Regions from separate parts of the Paenarthrobacter sp. YJN-D genome, predicted to be linked through region 3. Evidence: predicted binding sites of a transcription regulator. Region 3 holds the regulator's gene; each other region holds the start of a gene.

Region 1 (4,386 bases), 2.1 Mb from region 3:
TCGGAATTCTCGCGTCGCTGACGCCGCAGGCCTGCTAAGCCTGGGCGGTCACCGGTTCCACCACGACAGCCACTCTTTCCTCGCCGATCCTGGTGAGGACAAGGGTGGCTGTTTTCGCATCCTTGTCCTTTGCGGGTTTGGCGGGGAGCAGCTGCTTCCGCAGTTCCTCGGGTGTCACTGCCGTGCCGCGCTTCTTGATATCCAACACGGTGATGCCGTTCGACTTCACCCAGGCCTTGAGGGCCTTGACGTTGTACGGCATGACGTCCAGCACCTTGTAGGCCCGGGCAAACGGAGTGTCGTGGAGTTCCGGGGCGCAGATATACGCGATGTGCTCGTCCACCAGGTGCCCGCCCAGCCGCTCGGCGACGTCGGCCACCAGGCCTGCGCGGATCACCGCACCGTCGGGTTCGTAGAGAAAGCCTTCAACAGGCCCGACGGCGGCTTCCGGGCCACCGCCGAAGTCCTCGCCGCTGGTGATTTCGGCGGCGCCCTGGCTGCCAAGGAGCAATGCGGCGCGGCGGACGCCCGGGCGGGCTACTGAGTTGAACCACAGGGTGGCCTCGGTGACATCGCCGCCCACGGAAACCCATTGGGCCTCGCAGCCCGAAGGCACCGAGTCGTGGGGGATGCCCGGGCCCATCTTTACCCCTACCGCACGCCCTGTGGCCGCCACGCTCTCCACGAAGGACAACGGGGGCGAGAACGCCTCCGGGTCCCAGATTCTTTTGGTTCCCGACGTGGACGTGGTGCGTCGGGCAGGGTCCATCCACACGCCGTCGATGCCCTCGAGGTCCATTGATTCCGCGTCCGAGTGCACCACCGTTGCATGCGGGAAAGGCATGAGGTTGATCATGGCGCAGGCAGCGGTGGTTTCGTCCATCTCCACAGCGGTGACAGCAATGTCCATGGAAGCCATCGCCATGGAATCGGCGCCGAGGCCGCAGCCGAGATCGGCCACATGGGTGATGCCGGCCTGGGCAAAACGTTCGGCGTGTCGGGCGGCGACGTTCAGCCGGGTTGCCTGCTCCAGGCCCGCCTGGGTGAACAGCATCTGCCGGGCGAACTCACCGAACTTCGCCTCGGCCCGGGTCCGTAAGCGTGATTGGGTCAGGACGGCGGCCACGAGTTCCGGGGAGTGGCCGGCCTTGCGGAGGCTGGCATTGACGCTGAAGGCATCAGCCTCACGGTAGGGTCCCAGCGAGGCAAGAAGCTCCCAACCTTCAGTGGTCAATAAAGGTGCGATCTGTTCCTGCGGTGCATGAGGCATGGGAACAAGCCTAACGTCGCGCGTCATGGCTGCGTGACTGGGGAATCAGCCGGATAGGGTTGTTTTCATGGAAGACAACGCAGCACCACAGCCCTCCCGCCTCACCACGTATGCCCGTCCCGCCCTGATCGCGGGCGCTGTCATCGCGGTGGTCTGCATAGGCTTGCTGATCGTTATTTTCGCGCTGGATTCCTTCAACGCAGCGGCCTACTCCGTCAGTGGCAAGAGCGTGAACGATGCGACGGATGAGGCACGCGACATCCGCGACCTCTACGCCGGTGCGCGCCTCGGCGGGATCATCGCGCTGGTGGTTTCCGGCCTCGTGGCGGTGGCTTCGGCGGTGGTGCTCTACCTGAACCGCGGCAGCGCTTCCTTGGATGAGGACGACGACGGCGAAGACTACGACCTTGATGACCTCAGGGACCAGTGACAACGTTCACCGATGACGAAATGCTGGCACTCACCTTGACCGAGTGCTAACGCCTTACATAGAGTCTAGTTAGCACTCTCCCCTTGAGGGTGCTAATCACGCCAGGCGTCCACCGGCACCGCGACGACGGTTGTACGCCACGGCACCCTAGTTCTTAGTCCATGAATCAGCTCATGAAAAGGAGAGTCCGAGTGTCGGTCTCGATTAAGCCTCTTGAGGATCGTATTGTTGTTCGCCCGCTCGAAGCAGAGCAGACCACGGCTTCCGGCCTGGTTATTCCGGACTCCGCGCAGGAGAAGCCGCAGGAAGGCGAAGTTGTTGCAATCGGCCCCGGCCGCTTCGATGACAACGGCAACCGCGTACCGGTTGACGTAGCTGTTGGCGACGTCGTCATCTACTCCAAGTACGGTGGAACCGAAGTCAAGACCGGCGGCAGCGAGTACCTCGTTCTGTCCGCCCGCGACGTCCTTGCGATCGTCGTAAAGTAACTTCCTGGAGCCCCGCACCGCCGTCGCGTTGGAATCATTCCGAGCGTCAGCGGTGCGGGTTTTCTGTCTCGAAAGGACACAACCATGGCAAAGCAGCTTGCTTTTAACGATGCTGCCCGCCGGTCTCTTGAGGCCGGTATCGACAAGCTCGCCAACACTGTCAAGGTGACGCTGGGCCCGCGCGGCCGCAACGTCGTCCTGGACAAGAAGTGGGGCGCCCCCACGATCACCAACGATGGTGTCACCATCGCCCGTGAAGTTGAGCTTGACGACCCCTACGAGAACCTTGGCGCCCAGCTTGCCAAGGAAGTAGCCACCAAGACCAATGACGTTGCCGGTGACGGCACCACTACGGCAACCGTGCTGGCCCAGGCCCTGGTCAAGGAAGGCCTGCGCAACGTTGCTGCCGGCGCAGCTCCCGGCGAGATCAAGCGCGGCATCGAAGTTGCAGTGGAAGCCGTCGCTGCACGCCTCCTGGAGAATGCCCGCGAAGTCGAAGGCACCCAGGTAGCCAACGTCGCAGCCATCTCCGCGCAGAGCGATGAAGTCGGCGAGCTCCTCGCCGAGGCCTTCGGCAAGGTAGGCAAGGATGGTGTCATCACCATCGAAGAGTCCTCCACCACGCAGACCGAGCTGGTCCTCACCGAGGGCATGCAGTTCGACAAGGGCTACCTCTCCCCGTACTTCGTCACCGACGCAGAACGCCAGGAAGCTGTCCTCGAAGACGCCCTCATCCTGATCAACCAGGGCAAGATCTCCTCGCTGCAGGACTTCCTGCCGCTGCTCGAGAAGGCCCTGCAGGCCAACAAGCCCCTCTTCATCATCGCTGAGGACATCGAAGGCGAAGCCCTTTCCACCCTGATCGTCAACCGTATCCGCGGCACGCTCAACGTCGTTGCCGTCAAGGCTCCGGGCTTCGGCGATCGCCGCAAGGCCATGCTCCAGGACATCGCTACGTTGACCGGTGCGCAGGTAGTTTCCCCGGACCTGGGCCTGACGCTGGACTCCGTTGGCCTCGAGGTACTCGGTACCGCCCGCCGCATCACGGTCACCAAGGACAACACCACCATCGTTGACGGTGCCGGTTCGGCCCAGGACGTTGCCGACCGCGTTGCACAGCTCCGCGCTGAGCTGACCCGGACGGATTCAGACTGGGACAAGGAAAAGCTGCAGGAACGCCTGGCCAAGCTCGCTGGCGGCATCGGCGTCATCAAGGTTGGCGCAGCCACTGAGGTTGAGCTGAAGGAAAAGAAGCACCGCATTGAGGACGCCGTTTCCTCGACGCGTGCAGCCCTCGAAGAAGGCATCGTTTCCGGTGGCGGTTCCGCCCTGATCCACGCCCTGAAGGCCCTGGACGAGTCCCAGGCAGTCAAGGACCTCGAAGGTGATGCTGCGGCCGCTGTAGGCATCGTTCGCCGCGCACTGGTCCAGCCGCTGCGCTGGATCGCGCAGAACGCCGGCTTCGACGGTTTCGTGGTCACCGCCAAGGTTTCCGAACTCGAAGCCAACCACGGCTTCAACGCCAAGTCCGGCGAGTACGAGGACCTGATCGCCGCCGGCGTGATCGACCCCGTCAAGGTCACCCGCTCTGCACTCCGCAACGCCGCTTCCATCGCTGCCCTGGTTCTCACCACCGAGACCCTGGTTGCCGAGAAGCCCGCTGAGGAAGAAGACGCACACGCAGGCCACCAGCACTAAGCGCCTGTCCCGCGGAAACCCCGGTCGCACCGAGTTGTGACCGGGGTTTCTGCTGTTAAGATCCTGTGCGATGCATCACAACTTCCGGACCGGCGTATCGCATTGGCCGCAGGGACCCGAATGAGGCATCGGCACAGGTCACACACAGGAAGAGCTGCAAGAATGGATGGCTGAACCGGGCCCGGGGGAGGTGCGGAAGGCGGTCAGCAGCATCCTCGAACTGGGGGCGGGTGGGCTGAACCGCGTATTATGGATGCTTTGTGCCAGCCGCTTTAAGGAACTGCCTAACGTGACTACCCCAGCGATTACAGCCCCTGCCCACCGCGGTAGGCGGGCTTCCGGTCCCGTTGGAAAGTCCAAGTTCCGCCCTGAAATCCAAGGTCTCAGGTCACTGGCCGTCCTCATGGTGGTGAGCTATCACATCTGGATCGGCCGGGTTTCCGGAGGGGTGGATGTCTTCCTCCTCATCTCCGCGTTCCTCATGACCCTGCAGTTCACGG
Region 2 (4,386 bases), 1.1 Mb from region 3:
AGATCTCACGGCCGGAACCCGAAGCGACTCCCCATTGAGTGAGCGTGATCAGCAGATGTTGGCGCTGGAACGGCAGTGGTGGAAGTACGCCGGCGCGAAAGAACAGGCTATCCGGGAGCTCTTCGACCTCTCTGCCACCCACTATTACCAGATCCTGAATGCACTGATCGACACCGAGGACGCGCTGGCCCACGACCCCATGCTCGTCAAGAGATTGCGTAGACTACGTACGTCCCGCCAACGCGCGCGGACAGCGCGGCGCTTGGGGTCGGACGCGTAAATCGCCAGGCTGATCTGTCAGCAGCAACCAGCAAGGACAACGCTTCACCATGACCAAATATGCCAGGGACGAATTCGACCAGGTCCCACAGAACACCTCCCGGCAGGGCGTTCATCGCGACGGCCAGGACATTGCGCGTCCCACCTTGTGGCCGGTTCTGACTGTTGGAGCTGTGGCTCTGGTGCTCGGCCTCGTAGCGTTCCTCATCCTGCCGAACCTTGGGCTTGTCGCGCCCAGCGCGTCGTCAAACGTCTCGACGCCGGTGCCCCAGCAAACGTCCACCTCGCCGTCCGCTGCGCCTTCCGAATCGAGCAGCGCCCCGCCCGCTTCCAGCGAACCGAGCACCCAGCCGACGCCGTCGAGCACTCCGTCAGCGACGCCGTCATCGGCGCCGGTGGACAAGAGCGTTCCGGTGGCGGTTTACAACGGGGCAGGTACTGCCGGCTTGGCGGGCAGGGTTGCAGGCCTGGTGCAGGGCGGTGGCTGGACGCTCAGCACGGTAGCCAACTGGGGCGGCATTCCCCAGCAGACCTCGGTGATCTTCTACAACGCTCCGGCGCAGAAGGCCAATGCAGAGGCCTTGGGAACCCTCCTGGGCATCCAGAAGATCATTGAGACCCCGGATGTGCAGCAGCCGCTGGTTGTCGTAGCGGGACCCGGCTACCAGTAACGGCGCGGCTCCACGGCCCAAAACGGCCAACTCGGTTAAGCCTCAATAACAAAACCAGCACCCCGCCCATTGGGGGCAGCGCCGGCGGAGTGACTGTGGTTACAGTGGACTAATTCCGGTCCGGAGATCCCGGCAACCGGTCTTGGCTACTGCGAAAGTGTGGGCATCATGGCATTGGGAACCGTCAAATGGTTCAACGCCGAAAAGGGCTACGGATTCATCACTGTGGATGAGTCCGGCGACGACGTCTTCGTGCACTGGTCGGCTATCCAGATGGATGGCTTCCGTGCCCTGGAGGAGGGCCAGAGGGTGGAGTTCGAACTGGGGGAGGGCCAGAAGGGACCGCAGGCCGAGGGTGTTCGAGTCGCCTGACTTGCAGGGTTGTCCCGCATCGCCATCAGCTATCGGCTGAAACCCGTGTTTTTACTGCGAAAAGTGGAGGCTCTGCTTGCACTCTCCCCGGTCGAGTGCTAATTATTGATTTAGCACTCCTGCGGTTCGACTGCTAAATCCGGCCCGGGTTTCCCCGGTGGCGGACAGTGGTGGGATCGCTGGGAGATCAAGAAACACCTTGGTGGGGTGAGGTTCGGAACGCGGGGCATACAGAGGCCGCACGTGAAGGACCGTCCGTCGCGGGCACCCCATCTGACAGGTACCTTCTTAACGACTGTCCCGAAAGGACTACCGCCGTTATGGCCAAGATCATTGCATTTGATGAAGAGGCACGCCGCGGCCTCGAGCGGGGCCTGAACATCCTCGCAGACGCCGTCAAGGTCACCCTCGGCCCGCGTGGACGCAACGTCGTCCTCGAAAAGAAGTGGGGCGCCCCCACGATCACCAACGATGGCGTTTCCATCGCCAAGGAGATCGAGCTGGACGATCCTTACGAGAAGATCGGTGCAGAACTGGTCAAGGAAGTTGCCAAGAAGACGGATGACGTCGCTGGCGACGGTACCACCACTGCAACCGTCCTCGCCCAGGCACTGGTGAAGGAAGGCCTGCGCAACGTTGCCGCAGGCGCCGACCCGCTGTCCCTCAAGCGCGGTATCGAGAAGGCTGTTGAGGCAGTCATCAGCGAACTGCTGGCCTCCGCCAAGGAAATCGAAACCAAGGAAGAGATCGCAGCTACGGCTTCCATCTCCGCCGGTGACCCGGAAATCGGCAGCCTGATCGCCGAAGCCCTGGACAAGGTGGGCAAGGAAGGCGTCATCACGGTTGAAGAGTCCAACACCTTCGGCCTGGAACTCGAGCTCACCGAAGGCATGCGCTTCGACAAGGGCTACATCTCCGCTTACTTCGTCACGGACGCAGAACGCCAGGAAACGGTCCTCGAAGACCCGTACATCCTGATCGTCAACTCCAAGATCTCCAACGTGAAGGAACTCGTCACGGTTCTGGAGAAGGTCATGCAGTCCAACAAGCCGCTGCTGATCATCGCCGAAGACATCGAGGGCGAGGCCCTGGCCACCCTGATCGTCAACAAGATCCGTGGCACCTTCAAGTCTGTTGCCGTCAAGGCTCCGGGCTTCGGTGACCGCCGCAAGGCCCAGCTGGCCGACATCGCCATCCTCACCGGTGGCCAGGTCATCTCCGAAGAAGTTGGCCTCAAGCTCGAAAACGCCGGCCTGGACCTCCTCGGCACCGCCCGCAAGGTTGTTGTCACCAAGGACGAGACCACCATCGTTGAAGGTGCCGGCGACGCTGACGCAATCGCAGGCCGCGTGGCCCAGATCCGCGCCGAGATCGAGAACTCCGACTCCGACTACGACCGCGAGAAGCTGCAGGAACGCCTGGCCAAGCTGGCCGGCGGCGTTGCAGTCATCAAGGCCGGTGCCGCCACCGAAGTTGAGCTCAAGGAACGCAAGCACCGCATCGAGGACGCAGTCCGCAACGCGAAGGCTGCTGTTGAAGAAGGCATCGTTGCCGGTGGTGGCGTTGCCCTCATCCAGGCAGGCGCCAAGGCGTTCGCCAACCTCACCCTGCAGGGTGACGAGGCAACGGGTGCCAACATCGTCAAGGTTGCCATCGACGCACCGCTGAAGCAGATCGCTTTCAACGCCGGCCTGGAGCCGGGCGTTGTGGTGGACAAGGTGCGCGGCCTGCCTTCCGGCCACGGCCTGAACGCTGCCACGGGCGTCTACGAAGACCTTCTGGCTGCCGGCGTCAACGACCCCGTAAAGGTCACCCGCTCGGCTCTCCAGAACGCTGCTTCCATCGCTGGTCTCTTCCTGACCACTGAAGCTGTTGTTGCAGACAAGCCCGAGAAGAACGCTCCGGCTCCCGGCGGCGACGACATGGGCGGCATGGGCGGCTTCTAAGCCCCACAGCTGTAGCGATACAGCGCCAGGCTCACGCTTGAAAACACGCGACGGCGGTCCCCACTCCGGTGGGGGCCGCCGTTGTGCGTCTGCGGCCAGGTTTTTGGAGCCTGCTGCTGGCTGCCGGGGCGCGGGCGCGTTTAAGTGTCGGTGCGGTCTGGCAGGATTAATGCATGACGATTATTGCTGCCGCCGATGGGTCTGCCCTCGGTAATCCTGGACCGGCCGGCTGGGCCTGGTACGTTGATGACTCCTGTTGGCGCGCGGGAGGGTGGCCGCACGGCACCAACAACCAGGGTGAATTGATGGCTGTGCTTGACCTTTTCCGGTCAACAGCCCACGTACCTCACGAAGAACTGCTGATCCTTTGCGACAGCCAATACGTCATCAATTGCATAACCAAGTGGATGCCGGGCTGGAAGCGAAAGGGTTGGCGGAAGGCCGATGGGAAGCCCGTCTTGAATGTGGACCTCCTCAAAGAGATCGACCACGCGATCGCGGGACGCAAGTACACGTTTGAGTGGGTCAAGGGCCATGCTGGCCATGACCTCAATGAGGCAGCGGACGAGCGCGCACGCGCGGTGGCCACGGCTTATCAGCAGGGCATAGCGCCGCGCAGTGGCCCCGGCTTCCCTGGAGCCCAGGAGAAGGCAACCGCTGCCGGCGAGGGATCTCCGGCAGCGACGACGGTATCGGAGGTACCGGTCCGGCCCGAGCCCGTTGCCGTGGCCTCCGGGGTCGCTTCTGTGTCCGGCTCGAATGCACTTCCGGCGTCCGCGCGTCCTGACCGGAGCATCCGGCCACATTTCGAGCCCACCCTGTTTGGCGAGGCGGGCCTTTTCGGCCAGCCCGACCTGTTCAGCGAACTGGGAGATGACACTTCAGCGCCCGAGCTCTCGGCTGAGGACACCGTCCTTGCCTTGGAACGCGAACTGCTCAGGCCGGACGTCAGGGCCGACATCGGAAGGATCGGAGTTCTCCTTCACCCGGACTTCGCCGAGATCGGCAGCTCGGGACGCTACTGGACCCGCGATGCCATGATGATGGCCCTGGAAGAAGACCCGGGAGAGGCAACGGAACTGGAACTCCTGAGCGCGGACCGGCTCAGCGAAAACACC
Region 3 (4,386 bases):
ACGGCCTACGCATCACGATTGGGGGCAGGGACCTCACCTGCCGCAGGGCGCGAAACCCTCGACGCCGGCACCCGGGAAGTCGAGCGGATCATGCTGGAGGCGCGGCTCGGAACGGGCCTTGCCGTAGATGCCCTGGATGCGATTGGGCGCCACGCGATGGCGGGCCTCATTGCTGACGAACTGGTTGATCCGGTTCAGGCATTCAAGGGACGACTGGTTCTTACCCTTAAGGGCAGGTTGCTCGCAGATGCCGTAGTCCGCAGGATCCTGCCGGACTGACCTTCGCCTGGGACTGACAGCCCGGTACCGTACCCCCCGGACCCCCCGGATTCATCGGGCGGATCGGGGTCCTACTTGATCCAGCGCAGGTTGAAACGGTAGCGGTGGGGCTGGCCGTGGTTGACCCGGATGCCCGCTGAAACAGAGAAGCACGTCAGTGCCACCCAGATACCCGTGGCAATGACGGCAAAAATGTTTCCCACCACCGGCAGCAGGACAAGGATGTTGGCCAAGACGGCGGCAATGGTGGGAGGCAACGTGAAATTCAGTGCCTCCTTGGATTCCTGCGCTGTGAACGGCCCGCGGTCGCGGAAAATCAGGTAGATCAGGAGAGCCGGCAAGCATCCAAGGATGCCGCCGAAGTGGGCCAAAGTGGCCCACTGCCTGTCCTCGCTGGCTGTCAACGGGAGTGCGTTGGCAGGGGCGCCATGGTACTGGGGCCGGCCTGCGGCGCTGCCCGGTTCTTCAGGAGCGTTATCTGCCACGGTGTCTTCCCTTTGCTTTAAATGCTTTAAAGATGCTGCTGTGTTGCTGTCCAAGAATACCGGGCCGCGCGTCCTTCCCGGGACCAACGCCCCGGAAGCATGCCGGATCCTGATGATCCGGACCGTGGACTACGGGACGGTGAGGAAGTCGATGACTTCTTCCACACGCCCCAACAACGATGCCTCAAGGTCCGCATAGCTGTGCACTGCGCCCAGCAGGCGCTGCCAGCCCAGCCCGATGTCCTCCGCTGTTTCGTGGGGCCAACCGAAGGCCGTGAGAATCCCGGTCTTCCAATCAGTGCCGCGGGCAACGGCAGGCCATTGCTCGATGCCCAGGACCTTCGGCCGGATGGCCTGCCACACGTCCACATAAGGGTGGCCCACGATCAGGACGTTGCCTGCAGCGCCGGGGACAGTCATGGCCTCGGCTGCGATCCGGGACTCCTTTGAGCCCGCCACGAGGTGGTCCACCAGGATGCCAAGGCGGCGGCCGGGACCGGGTCGGAAGTCGGCAATGGCGGACTTGAGGTCGTCCACGCCGTGGAGCGGTTCCACCACAATTCCTTCAACACGGAGGTCGTCACCCCAGACTTTCTCCACGAGTTCAGCGTCGTGCTTGCCCTCCACCCAGATGCGGCTGGCCTTCGCGACCTGCGCCCGTTGCCCCTGGACCTTTACCGAACCCGAGGCCGTGCGATTCGCCTGAACCGCTGAAGCGGGCCGGCGAGGGGCCGGAGGCATCAACCTGATCGCTTGTCCTTCGAGAAGGAATCCGTACCCGAGTTGGAACGACTTCGTTTTACCGCGCCTGTCCTCGAGCGACACGATGTGCATGCCACCGGTCTTTTCCACCCGGGTGACTTCGCCCACCCATCCTGACTGGACGTCTTCGAGGACCATGCCGCGTTGCACCGGCACCTCAGGGAGCTGGCGTTTGGCTGGAGCGGTCAGGTCCTGCGGGCCCCAATTGTCGAAAGCCAAGGAATTCCTACCTCTGTGGTGATGTGAAAGGGGACAGGGGCGGGTTGCCGTCCGCCGGTATCGGGACGCCGCCCTGGATGCAGTCCTCGGACGGTTTCAATGCTAACAACGTGGTGGCTCATACTAGACTTGTTAGCACTTGGGCATGTTGAGTGCTAAGTGTGCGGTGATCCATTGGAGGTCCCGCGGGGACCGGTCCCATGGACCATGGCAGTCGTCAGGAGGTGTAGCAATGAGTGAGCCACGCAAATTGGAAGTGCTGCGTGCCATCGTTGAGGATTACGTGCATTCCCGGGAGCCGGTGGGATCGAAAGCCCTCGTTGAGCGTCATCACCTGGGTGTTTCCAGTGCCACCATCCGCAATGACATGGCTGTCCTGGAAGAAGAAGGTCTCATTGCCGCCCCGCATACCAGCGCCGGCCGAATCCCCACTGACAAGGGCTATCGCCTGTTCGTTGACCGCATCTCCCAGGTCAAGCCGTTGTCCGCCGCCGAGCGTCGGGCAATTCATTCGCTGCTTGAAGGACCCGACGACGTCGATGACATTCTTGAGCGCACAGTACGGCTCCTCTCCCAGCTGACCAACCAGGTCGCCGTCGTGCAGTATCCCCACTCGCACCGCGCATTGGTCCGCCACGCGGAGTTCGTTCTGCTGGCCCCCAAACAGGTGCTGGTGGTCCTCATTGCGGACACCGGGAGCGTCGTGCAAAAAGTCATCGACGCCGGTTCGGACGTGGGGAACGAGGCTTTGATGTTGTTGAGGTCACGATTCCTTGGCAGCATCGCCGGCACCCAGCTGGCACTCCTGCCGCAGGTGTTACCGTCGGTGGTGGCCCTTTGCCCGCCGGATCTTCGTGCCCTCGCCCAAAGGCTGGCCAATGGCTTGGAATCCCTGAGCGACACCAGCCGTGAGGAACGCATTCTGATGGCCGGTACGGCCAACCTCGCACGTTCCAACGTTGACTTCCCGCTAAGCATCGGTCCCGTGCTTGAGGCCCTTGAGGAACAAGTTGTCATGCTCCGGTTGTTGTCGGACATGGGAGACGATCCCCGGGGCGTGACAGTCAGCATTGGCCGGGAGAATCCGTACGACGGCCTGGCCGAGGCCTCTGTAGTGGCCACCGGCTACGGTTCCGGCGCCAAGGTGGGAATCCTTGGACCGACCCGCATGGACTATCCCACCACCATGGCAGCAGTTCGTGCCGTGGCCCGTTACCTTTCCCGCATTCTCGGCGGCTGAACACCGGCCCGGGAAAACATCCGCAGTACAACCAGGAAGAGATACCGACTTTGAGCAGCCACTATGACGTTTTGGGAGTCTCGCCGGAAGCCACCGGGGAAGAGATCAAAAAGGCGTACCGCAAGTTGGCGCGGAAACTCCACCCGGACGTAAACCCGGGTGAAGATGTCGCGGAGCAGTTCAAGGCCGTGACGCACGCTTACGAAGTGTTGTCAGATCCCCAGAAGCGCCGCGTCTACGATGCCACGGGCAACGAGAACGGCACTGATAACGGCTTCGGCGGCGGCTACGCCGGCCAGGGCTTCGCCTTCCAGGACATCTTCGACACGTTCTTTGGCGGCGGCGGTGGACACGGAGGGCCCGCCTCCCGCGTACGACGTGGCCAGGACGCCCTTATCAGCGTTCGGATCGACCTCAAGGATGCCGTGTTCGGCGTCAACAAGAAGCTTGAAGTGGACACAGCCGTGGTCTGCCCCACCTGCGACGGCAGCTGCTGCCGCCCGGGAACCCACCCTGAACGCTGCGACATCTGTGGTGGCAGCGGCCAGGTTCAGCGCGCCGTCCGCTCCATCCTGGGGCAGGTCATGACCACCGCCCCCTGTGGTTCCTGTGAAGGCTTCGGCACCGTCATCAAGGATCCCTGCAACGAATGCAACGGCCAGGGACGCATCAGGAGCCGCCGTTCGCTCACCATCAAGGTTCCCGCCGGCGTCGCTACCGGTACGCGAATCCAGCTGTCCGGCCAGGGCGAAGCAGGACCCGCAGGTGGTCCGGCCGGTGATCTCTACGTGGAGATCCGCGTCAACAACGATTCCACGTTCGTACGCGAAGGCGACGACCTCCACGCCACCCTCAGCGTGCCCATGACGGCTGCTGCCTTGGGGACCGACGTGCAGCTTGAGACGTTCGACGGCGCACAAGACATCGAAGTGAAGGCAGGCACGCAGTCCGGAGAGGTCATCACCCTTCGTGGCCTCGGCGTAACGCACCTGCGGGGCTACGGCCGCGGCGATCTGAAGGTTCACCTGCATGTGGAAACACCTACCAAACTGGACCATGCACAGGAAGAACTCCTCCAGCAGCTTGCCAAGCTCCGCGGCGAGCAGTTCACCGAAGGAAAACTGGTGGCCAGTGGTGGCATGTTCGCAAAGCTCCGGGACAAGCTCGGTAACCTGTAGCAGTGAGCAACCCCGTTTTCTTTACGCCGGCCGGCAGCCTCAGCCACGTAGCGCCCGGTACTGATTTTGTCTTGCAGGGTCCGGAGGCCCGCCACGCAGTGACGGTGAAGCGCTTGGCCGTCGGTGAATCCGTTGACATCGCCGACGGCGCAGGTGCCCGTCTCACTGGAGTGGTCGCCGAAGCGGCGCCCGGTGCCCTGACGGTCACCGCCACCGACATCGT

The links. Region 3 encodes HrcA, which represses chaperone genes, less so after heat shock. Its sites were predicted from a motif close to TTNGCACTCGNNNNNNNCGAGTGCNAA; they were not measured.
Region 1: the regulator HrcA is predicted to act here: its motif matches at 1,724-1,750, upstream of groES (co-chaperone GroES).
Region 2: the regulator HrcA is predicted to act here: its motif matches at 1,433-1,459, upstream of groL (chaperonin GroEL).

The regions. Positions count from the first base shown of each region.
Region 1 is NZ_CP053549.1:3,004,095-3,008,480, reverse strand. It holds gene HMI60_RS13915 (shikimate 5-dehydrogenase) at 1-21, shown strand, start outside; gene HMI60_RS13910 (class I SAM-dependent methyltransferase) at 35-1,270, opposite strand; gene HMI60_RS13905 (hypothetical protein) at 1,338-1,700, shown strand; gene groES (co-chaperone GroES) at 1,892-2,188, shown strand; gene groL (chaperonin GroEL) at 2,273-3,886, shown strand; gene HMI60_RS13890 (acyltransferase family protein) at 4,140-4,386, shown strand, end outside.
Region 2 is NZ_CP053549.1:1,847,364-1,851,749, forward strand. It holds gene HMI60_RS08750 (DUF3263 domain-containing protein) at 1-280, shown strand, start outside; gene HMI60_RS08755 (LytR C-terminal domain-containing protein) at 330-950, shown strand; gene HMI60_RS08760 (cold-shock protein) at 1,119-1,322, shown strand; gene groL (chaperonin GroEL) at 1,643-3,268, shown strand; gene HMI60_RS08770 (ribonuclease HI family protein) at 3,442-4,386, shown strand, end outside.
Region 3 is NZ_CP053549.1:777,620-782,005, reverse strand. It holds gene hemW (radical SAM family heme chaperone HemW) at 1-279, shown strand, start outside; gene HMI60_RS03650 (DUF4870 domain-containing protein) at 351-764, opposite strand; gene HMI60_RS03645 (DUF3097 domain-containing protein) at 894-1,745, opposite strand; gene hrcA (heat-inducible transcriptional repressor HrcA) at 1,978-2,985, shown strand; gene dnaJ (molecular chaperone DnaJ) at 3,036-4,163, shown strand; gene HMI60_RS03630 (16S rRNA (uracil(1498)-N(3))-methyltransferase) at 4,166-4,386, shown strand, end outside.